Rhizobium sp. N324: one gene and its partners. The protein of the gene in region 2 interacts with the protein of the main gene of each other region in a pairwise test. Links are inferred from orthologs where the notes say so. Each region holds a gene or a part of one and is shown on either strand. Other genes may lie near its edges.

Region 1 (3,044 bases), on a different replicon or contig from region 2:
AACACGACCTTTTCGGCGGTCTTGCCGCCGTTGACACGAACGGTGAGGCCCGAAAACTGCGGAATGCCGATCGGCGCCTGCTCGCTGCCGTCGGCGGTCAGGTAGACCGGGGCGCGGCCGGTATAGGCGGGCGGCGTCACCCAGGCGTCGATGCGCACCGCGGGATCGACCGTCACCTGCTCGGGCGCCGCCTGAAACGCGTCACCGAGCGAGCCGCCGTTGATGGACAGCGAATAGGCAAAGGCGGTGACCAGCAGCAGCGCCGGCACGGCGCGCAGCGCAAAACGGTCATGCGCGGCGATATCCGGCCGCGGCAGCCCGGCATCGAGGGCTGCGATCTTTTCGGCCATGCGGGTCTGGTGCTCGCGCCAGAGCGCCTGGGCGAAAGGCGTATCGAAGGCCGGCTCGTCTTCCTGGACGGTGACCGGCTGGTGCGACAGGCCGTTGCGCTCTTCCAGCATGCGGTCGGCTTCGGCGACCCCGGGCCAGCGCAGGCCGCGCAAGGGCAGGAGCGAGACGAGAACAGCGGCGGCAAAGGCGATCAGCAGCAGGATGCGCAGCCAGTCCGGCACGCTGCGGAAGACCCCGAACCAGGAGGCTGAGAGATAAAGGGCGATGACGGCCAGGACCGGCATCAAGGACGGAAGCACCTGCTCGAAAAACAGCACCACACGCGCTAGCAGACGTTTTGTCGTCACCAGCCGGGCAAGCGAGGGGCGGAGCGCAAACGCACCTTTCCTCTGCCTTGAGGGGCTTGTCATCGATCCGGTCTCCGCGATCTGGCGTTTTGGAACAGAGGGCGCTTCCGGCGATTGCAGGGCAATACGCTCATCATTGACAAGGATAACACTCTTTGTGGCGAAGGCGAGGGCGAGCGGCCGGCAATACCGGCTTTTCACATTAATTCGCCAAAAAGTGATGGCTGCTTAGTCGAGCCAGGCGGGAACCGAGTCGAGGCCGATCAGCTCCGCATAGGTTCTGCGCGGGCGAATCGTATGGAAATCGCTGCCTTTGACCAGGACCTCGGGCACCAACAGCCGGCTGTTATAGGTGCCGGCCTGCACCGCGCCATAGGCGCCGGCCGTGCTGACGGCCATCAGGTCGCCGGGCTTCGGCATCGCCATCTCGCGGTCGAGTGCCAGGTAATCGCCGGTCTCGCACACGGGGCCGACCACGTCGGCGCGGATGCGCGGGGCGTTCGCCGCCGAAATCGTCACCGGCCGGATCTCGTGATAGGCCTCATAAAGGGTCGGGCGGATCAGATCGTTCATCGCGCCGTCGACGATGACGAAGGTCTTCTCGCCGCCATCCTTCACATAGAGGACTTCGGTCACCAGGATACCGGCATTGCCGACGATCAGGCGGCCGGGCTCGGTGATGATTTTGCAGTTGAGGCCGCGCAGCTGGTTCTTGACGATCGCCGCATAGGCGTCGGGCAGCGGCGGCGGATTGTTGTCGTCCTTATAGGGGATGCCGAGGCCGCCGCCGATATCGACGTGATCGATGGTGTGGCCGTCGGCACGCAGCGTCGCGACAAGATCGTGCAGCAGCTTGAAGGCGTCGTCGAAGGGCTGCAATTCGGTGATCTGGCTGCCGATATGCATGTCGATGCCGGTGACCTCGATGCCCGGCAGCCTGGCGGCATGGGCATAGATGGCGCGGGCACGCTCCCAGGAGATGCCGAACTTGTTTTCCTTCTTGCCGGTCGAGATCTTCGAATGGGTCTTTGCATCGACATCGGGGTTGATGCGGAAGGAGACCGGCGCTTTCTTGCCCGCGCTGACGGCTCGCTGGTTGAGGATTTCAAGCTCGGGCTCGGATTCGACATTGAAGCAGTAGATGCCGGCCTCGAGAGCGAAATCCATCTCCTGAGGCGTCTTGCCGACACCTGAAAACATGATGCGGCTGGCCGGAATGCCGGCGGCGAGCGCGCGGCGCAGTTCGCCTTCTGAGACGACGTCGATGCCGGCGCCGAGGCGGCCGAGCGTCTTCAGCACCGCCTGGTTCGAATTCGCCTTCATCGCATAGCAGACCATGGAGTCCATATCGGCGAAGGCTTCGGAGAAGACCCGGTAATGGCGCTCCAGCGTTGCAGTGGAATAGACATAGAAGGGCGTTCCGACCGCCTTGGCGATCTCGGGAACGGGGACGTTTTCGGCATGCAGGACGCCGTCGCGGTACTCGAAATGGTTCACGGGCTTATGCCTTAAAGAAGGGGATCGAGAAGGAAGGGCTTGTCGACGGTTCCCGGCTGTTTCGTCGGTTTGGAAACGTCACCTTCCTTGGTTGCCGCAGCACTCGGCGGATCGAGATCGCCCTTGCGCCCGCATCCGGCAACGGCAAGGCCGATGACGGCGAGCACCGCCGTCAGGCGGATGAGGTGCGGCAAGCTCTTCTGCATGGATATCCTCTTCGGCGGCATTGCGATGGACATTGTCATAGCGAAGTTTATCCGCCTTGTGCACCCTGATTGTTGGACGGTCTTGCCGCCTATGCGGCAAGGCCGCGGCGGCTTATGCCGCCTGATATCTCTCAGTTTCGGGCGCGCCAGAAGGCGATCTGCCGGCGTACTTCGGAGGGTGCGGTGCCGCCGAAGCTCTTGCGGCTGGCGACCGAGGCTTCGACCGTCAGCACGTCATAGACCTTGTCGGTGATATCAGGATGGATCGCCTGCAGGTCGGCGAGCGGCAGTTCGGCAAGATCGCAGCCCTTGCTTTCGGCAAGCGCCACGGCCCGGCCGGTGACGTGATGGGCATCGCGGAAGGGCAGGCCGGCTTCGCGCACCAGCCAGTCGGCAAGGTCGGTCGCCGTCGAGAAGCCGGAGCCGGCCGCCGCCTTCATGCGCGCGGTGTTGACGGTCAGGTCGCGCACCATGCCGGTCATGGCGGCGATCGCCAGTTCCAGGCTCTCGGCCGCGTCGAAGACCTGTTCCTTGTCTTCCTGCATGTCCTTGGAATAGGCGAGCGGCAGACCCTTCATGATCGTCAAAAGGGCTACCAGCGAACCGTTGATGCGGCCGGTCTTGGCGCGCACCAGCTCGGCGG
Region 2 (3,150 bases):
CGCCGCCCGCGCCATAGGGCGTCGGTCTTCTCGGAAGTTCCAGCGTGATGGCCAGGCCGCCGGCCGCCGGCAATGACGCGTGCACGCGCCCGCCGTGGCGCTCGATTGCCTGCCGGGTGATGGCGAGGCCCAGGCCGTATCCGCCTCTCGGCACGGCATCCTTTCCGCGGGAAAACGGCTGGAAGATGCGTTCGAGTTCGTCCCGCCCGACACCCGGACCCTCATCCGTGACGCGGATCGTCAGACGCTCGGCCGCGGCTTCGCAGGACACCGATATGTGCGAATGCTCCGCCGTATGTTTGACGGCGTTGCGGACGACGTTTTCGAGCGCCCGGTAGATCAGTTCGCCTTCGACCTCGGCACGGAAGATGCCGTCGACGCTCGTCGTGATCGATATCTCCCGCGCCTGGGCTTCGAATGCTGCATCGCCGAGGATTTCGTTGAGGAGCTCGATAACATCCACGGTCTGCGTCTTCAGCGGCAGGCTGGATCCCGCTGTCAGCCTGGCAAGTGTCAAGACCTCGCCTACCAGCGTATCGAGCCGTTCGACCTCGCGATCCATGCGGTCCAGCATGGAGCCGAGTTTGGCGGGACTCTGCCTGAGGACGCCGACGGCTGCCTGCAGGCGGGACAAAGGCGAGCGCAGCTCATGGGAAACGTCATGGAACAGCCTCTGCTGCGCATCCTGAAGCTCCTGAAGCCGGGCAGCGCTCGCATCGAAATCATAGGCAAGTGCGGTGACTTCATCCTTTCGCCCGGCCATCTTGTCGCCGATGCGAAAGTCGAAGCGGCCATGAGCAAGCGCACTCAAGCCGTCGCGCAGATGCACGACGGGACGAATGAGATATCGGGCGAGCGCCCAGGCCGATATCGTGCTCGCAACCAAGATCGTGAACCACGGGATGAACGGACCAATATTCTCCATCGTGAAGGTGGGCTGGACCGGCAAGGAAATCCGATAGCAGACGCCCTCTGCCGGGACGAGTCTCGCATCGGCACTCTTCGAGCCCGCGCATGCATCGGCATTTTCCGTTTTGGAAATCGTCAGACCCGGCGGCAGCGTCTCTGCGTTTATGCCCACGAAATGCGAGGCGACGGCGGCACCGTCTCTCGCCAGCATGTCCGCCGTCAGATCCAGGACGATCGTTCGTCGTCCTTCCTCCCGCTCTCGCGCGAAAGGAGCTCCCTCGATTATATTCACGAGCAGGATGATCGCCCCGACAGTCACCGCCATCGTTAGCCATATGATGCTGAAAAACTTCCAGAAAAGCCGGGGCATGGTCAGTCCACGAGAAGTTGGTAGCCCTGGCCGCGGACGGACTGGATCCAGGATTGCCCGTCCTCCCGCAGCCCGAGCTTCTGGCGAACGCTGCTGATATGGACGTCGATGCGACGGTCGAACGGCGTGAGCGGCTTGCCGAAGGCCTTCTTCGAAATCTCCTGCTTCGACACCAGTTGGCCGGCGCTGCGGGCGAGAACCTCGATCAGGCTGAACTCGGTGCCGGTCAGCTCCAAACTCTCGCCGCGCCATTCGGCGCTTCTGCTGCCGGAATGGATCACCAGCTGCCCTGCCCTGATCGTGTCGGTCGCTGCACCGCCTGCCGGCTGACCCGCACGGCGCAGGATGGCGCGCAGCCTTGCCGCCAGTTCACCCGGCGAACAGGGTTTCGGCACGTAATCGTCAGCGCCGAGATTGAGGCCCGATATCCTGTCGACGTCGTCGCCTCTTGCGGTCAGCATCAGCACGGGGACCTGGCTCAGCTTCCTGATCCGCTGCAGCACCTCGATGCCGTTCATCCGCGGCATCATGATGTCGAGCACGATGATATCGACCGTATTGCCGGCGGCCGCGGCAATGGCGGCGCGGCCGTCCGTGCCGGTTACGACGTCATATCCTTCCTCGACCAGATATTCCTGCAGAAGCGTCGTCAGCTCGGCATCGTCGTCGATGAGGAGAACCTTGTTCATTTGCATTGTCCGTCACTAGAACAGGATGATTTTAGGCCGGCTCGGCCTAAAATCTAAATCCTGTTCTACATTAAAGAGTTAGAGCATGATGTCGTCCGAAAACCGCTCACACTTTTCGGCATCATGCTCGAATCCAGGCAAGCCATACAGCAAAAGCACGCTGACCCGGCCAAGTTTTACCTAACTTAACACTAACTTGACCGCGCTTAACGTTCGCCCCGTTACTTATCCTGCCCATGACATCGACGCGCACCACGACCGGGTTGCCTCGACATGAGCGGCACTCCTTCGTCGTGTTCGCGCGGATCCAAAGGCATGTGCCTTTGACCACAAGGAGTGCTTTGTTGAGAAAATCATCCAGAATACTTGCCGCAGTTCTCGTTGTGGCAGCGTTTGGCTCTCCCGCCCGTTTTGCCGTGGCGGAACAGGCCACTGCGACGGCTCTCACCGTCTCTCTGACGACGCCTGCGCAACGCGACTGGCCGGAAACCGTGCCCGCGAGCGGCTGGCTGAAGCCTTGGCAGGAAGCGGTCATCGCCTCTGAAACAAGTGGCCTGCGCATCACCGATGTCCTGGTCGATGTCGGCTCCGTGGTCACGAAGGGACAGACGCTCGTCCGGCTTTCCCAGGAAAGCGTGCTCGCCGATCTTCGCAAGCAGGAGGCGGCCGTCGAGAATGCCAAGGCAAGTCTGACGAAGGCCAAGGCCAATGCCGACCGGGCACGGCAGCTGCGTCCTTCCGGCGCGCTCTCCGATGAGAAGATCGTCGAATACCTGGCCGACGAGCAGACGGCGACCGCAAGCCTTGCATCCGAAGAGGCCGCACTCGACAGCGAAAAGATCAAGCTTGCGCGGGCCACGATCACGGCCGTCGACGACGGTCTCATCACGTCGCGTTCCGCCAACCTCGGCGCTGTCGTTTCCACCGGCACCGAGCTGTTCCGCATGGTCCGCCAGCAGCGTGTCGAATGGCAGGCCGAGATTTCCGCGCGCTATCTCCTGCGTATTTCTGAAGGCTTGAGCGTGAGGATCAACGGGCCGGACGGCCAGGTCATCGACGGCAAGGTGAGGCTTGTCGGGCCTTCGGTCAGTACCGATACCAGCCGGGCAATCGTCTATGTCGCGCTTCCCGCGGACGCGCGTCCGCGCACCGGCCTTTACGTCACCGGCAACATCGAACTGC
Region 3 (3,036 bases), on a different replicon or contig from region 2:
CTGGTGGATGCCGCCTTTCCCGGCACGATGAAGGACGGAACCGTCGACCGCCATGAACTCGGCCGTCAGCTGGCGCTTGATCCCGACGGCTTCAAACGCCTCGAAGCGATCGTCCATCCGCTGGTTCGCAAACGCGAGACGGGCTTTCTGAAGCGGCAGCGCGCCGCCGGCGCCGAGATGGTCGTCCTCGATATTCCGCTGCTCTTCGAAACCGGCGCCTGGGAAAGAGTGGATGTCGTCGTCGTCGTCAGTGCCGGTCCACAGATTCAGCGAGAGAGGGTGCTTGCGCGCGAAGGCATGACCGAGGAAAAATTCGAGATGATTCTATCACGCCAGACACCGGACACGGAAAAACGGCGCAGGGCGGATTATCTGATCGACAGCAGCCGCAGTCTCGCCGAGACCAAGGAACGGGTGCTCGAGATTATCGCCGACCTGAAAATACGGATTGCCAAGGGAGATTTCCGGAATGCGTGAGATCATCTTCGATACGGAAACCACCGGCCTCGACAACCGCGCCGACCGCATCATCGAAATCGGCGGCATCGAGCTCTTCAACCATTTCCCCACCGGCAACGTGATCCATATCTTCATCAATCCCGGCGATCAGAAGGTTCATCCGGATGCACTCGCCGTGCACGGTATCACCGATGAATTCCTGAAGGACAAGAAGCCTTTCGCGGAGGTTGCCGAAGAAATCCTTGCCTTCTTCGGCGATGCCAAGTGGATCGCCCACAACGCCACCTTCGATATGGGCTTCATCAATGCCGAACTGGCGCGGATCGGTTTGCCACCGATCCTGCCGGAAAAGGTGATCGATACGCTGTCGATGGCGCGCCGCAAACATCCGATGGGGCCGAATTCGCTCGACGCGCTATGCCGGCGCTACGGCATCGACAATTCGCACCGCACCAAACACGGCGCGCTGCTCGACTCCGAACTGCTCGCCGAGGTCTATATCGAGATGATCGGCGGCAGGCAGGCCGCATTCGGCCTGAGTATGACCGCTACATCGGCTCAGAACGGTCGCGGCGACGGGGCGGAGGAAGACGACGTGGTGATCGCCTCCGTGCTCGAGCGGCCCCGCCCGCTTGCCCCTCGTCTCAGCCAGTCCGAGGCGCAGGCGCATGAGGCGCTCGTCGCCAAGCTCGGCGAAAAAGGCATCTGGGCGAAATACGCCAATTTGAATTAAAACCGGCCTCAATTGAAAATGCCCGGGACTTGCCCGGGCATCCGCATCTCAGAGAAAAACATCCGCTCAGTTCGGAACGGCCTGGACCTTGGCGCGCGCCTGTTCTTCGGCAACGCGCTGGGCGAACATCTGGGTGAAATCGATCGGGTCGATCATCAGCGGTGGGAAACCGCCGTTGCGGGTCACGTCGGCGATGATCTGACGGGCGAAGGGGAAAAGCATGCGCGGGCACTCGATGAAGAGAACCGGCAGCATGTGTTCCTGCGGGAAACCAGCAACGCGGAAGACGCCGCCATAGGTGAGTTCGGCATGGAAAACCGTCTTGTCGCCGTCCTTGGCTTCGGCATTCAGCGACAGCACGACATCGAAATCCGTATCCGAAAGCGGGTTGGCGTTGACGTTCACATTGATGTTGATCGTCGGCGCCTTGTCGCGGGCCTGCAGCGAACGCGGCGCGCCCGGATTTTCGAAGGAGAGATCCTTGGTATATTGCGCAAGGATCGAGAGGGTGGGGCTGGCCGCACCGTTGCTGTTGTTATCGTCTGCCATTGGCTTTTCCTCGAGGGGCATGGGAATGGTGCCGCCATCTAACATTTCAGGGAAGGGCTTACAACCCTGGGCGCTTGGCGCCGTTGATCGGCCGCAGCGCCTCAATCGCCGAGATGTTTGCCCGACCATGGCGAGTTGCGGTCCGGCTCCCTATGATAGTCCTCATCGTCGAGATCGACCACCTTCGAGTTCGGCCTGCGGTCGCGGAAATCGGGTTGCGGGCCGGCAGAATAGCCGCCCTTGGCATTGACGACGACGAAGCGTTTGGCGATCGCCCGCCAGACGAGTTCGCGCACCGGCGGGATGAGAATGAGGATCGCGATGATGTCGGTGAGGAAGCCGGGAATGATCAGCAGCAGCGAGGCGATGACGTTCATCGCCGGCCGCAGCAACTCGCGCCCCGGCATAACCCCGTTTCGTCCCTCGCTCGACATGCGGCGCAAAATACCGATGCCCTGCCGGCGCAGCAGACCGACCCCGAGAACGAAGCCCAGCATGACGAGCGCCAGCGTCAGCCACAATCCGATTGCCCGGCCGACGACGACGAAACCGGCAATTTCGGCGAGCGGCAGCAGCAGAATGAAAGCTGGCAGGATCGAAAAACCCATGGTCGTCATGTCCCGGGCTTGCCGGTCTCCTCTTGGCGCCGGCGAAGATGCCAGCCATCATTTGAATCATCTGTATAGGCAGACTATATGGGAGTACAAATCAGAGATGTTAACGGCGGCTGCGATACGATATGAGTTCGAACGACTTCATCACATTATTTTTCCTGGTGGCGGCTGTGCTGATTTTTTTTCAGCTCCGCTCCGTGCTGGGGCGCCGCACAGGAAATGAGAAGCCGCCGCGCGATCTCTATACGCCGCGGGATGCGGCTCCGGCCGAAGCCGCCGATGCCGGCAAGGTCGTGACCCTGCCGCGCCGCGATTCGACGAGCGAGGATGAGGATCGTTTCGCTGCCATCGATGCCTTCGCCGCACCTGGAACGCCGCTCAACGAATCGCTGCGGGCGCTGAACAAGGCCGATCCCGCCTTCAGCCCGAAGGAGTTTCTGAACGGCGCCCGCATGGCTTACGAGATGATCGTCATGGCCTATGCCGACGGCGACCGGAAAACGCTGAAGAACCTGCTGTCGCGCGAAGTCTACGACGGCTTCGAGGCGGCGATCGGCGAGCGCGAAACCCGGGGCGAGAAAGTGAAGTCCACCTTCGTCGGCATCGACAAGGCCGAAATCACCCATGCCGAGACGAAGGGCAGCGAAGCGCAGATCACCGTTCGCATCATCAGCCAGCTGA

Evidence for each region.
Region 1: the proteins of AMK05_RS22565 (region 2) and lysA interact in binary tests that used the Escherichia coli proteins (3 or more experiments, as listed by UniProt). The link is inferred for Rhizobium sp. N324 from one-to-one orthologs.
Region 3: the proteins of AMK05_RS22565 (region 2) and secB interact in binary tests that used the Escherichia coli proteins (3 or more experiments, as listed by UniProt). The link is inferred for Rhizobium sp. N324 from one-to-one orthologs.

Annotation. Positions count from the first base shown.
Region 1 is NZ_CP013630.1:4,249,838-4,252,881, reverse strand. The notes cover bases 62-2,951. They hold lysA (diaminopimelate decarboxylase), read right to left. Parts: upstream 2,196-2,951; coding sequence 927-2,195; downstream 62-926. Other genes in these bases: argH (argininosuccinate lyase), read right to left, coding at 2,533-2,951; lptM (LPS translocon maturation chaperone LptM), read right to left, coding at 2,207-2,401; AMK05_RS20450 (TIGR02302 family protein), read right to left, coding at 62-761. In the rest of the region: more of AMK05_RS20450, read right to left, coding at 1-61; more of argH, read right to left, coding at 2,952-3,044. UniProt on the Escherichia coli protein: Specifically catalyzes the decarboxylation of meso-diaminopimelate (meso-DAP) to L-lysine. Is not active against the DD- or LL-isomers of diaminopimelate.
Region 2 is NZ_CP013631.1:60,182-63,331, reverse strand. What follows is about bases 126-3,121. They hold AMK05_RS22565 (response regulator), read right to left. Parts: upstream 1,969-3,121; coding sequence 1,282-1,968; downstream 126-1,281. Other genes in these bases: AMK05_RS22560 (efflux RND transporter periplasmic adaptor subunit), read left to right, coding at 2,286-3,121; AMK05_RS22570 (HAMP domain-containing sensor histidine kinase), read right to left, coding at 126-1,279. In the rest of the region: more of AMK05_RS22570, read right to left, coding at 1-125; more of AMK05_RS22560, read left to right, coding at 3,122-3,150. UniProt on the Escherichia coli protein: Response regulator member of the two-component regulatory system CpxA/CpxR which responds to envelope stress response by activating expression of downstream genes including cpxP, degP, dsbA and ppiA.
Region 3 is NZ_CP013630.1:2,912-5,947, forward strand. What follows is about bases 1-2,882. They hold secB (protein-export chaperone SecB), read right to left. Parts: upstream 1,742-2,882; coding sequence 1,259-1,741; downstream 1-1,258. Other genes in these bases: coaE (dephospho-CoA kinase), read left to right, coding at 1-477; dnaQ (DNA polymerase III subunit epsilon), read left to right, coding at 470-1,192; AMK05_RS00040 (FxsA family protein), read right to left, coding at 1,843-2,349; AMK05_RS00045 (Tim44/TimA family putative adaptor protein), read left to right, coding at 2,481-2,882. In the rest of the region: more of AMK05_RS00045, read left to right, coding at 2,883-3,036. UniProt on the Escherichia coli protein: One of the proteins required for the normal export of some preproteins out of the cell cytoplasm. It is a molecular chaperone that binds to a subset of precursor proteins, maintaining them in a translocation-competent state.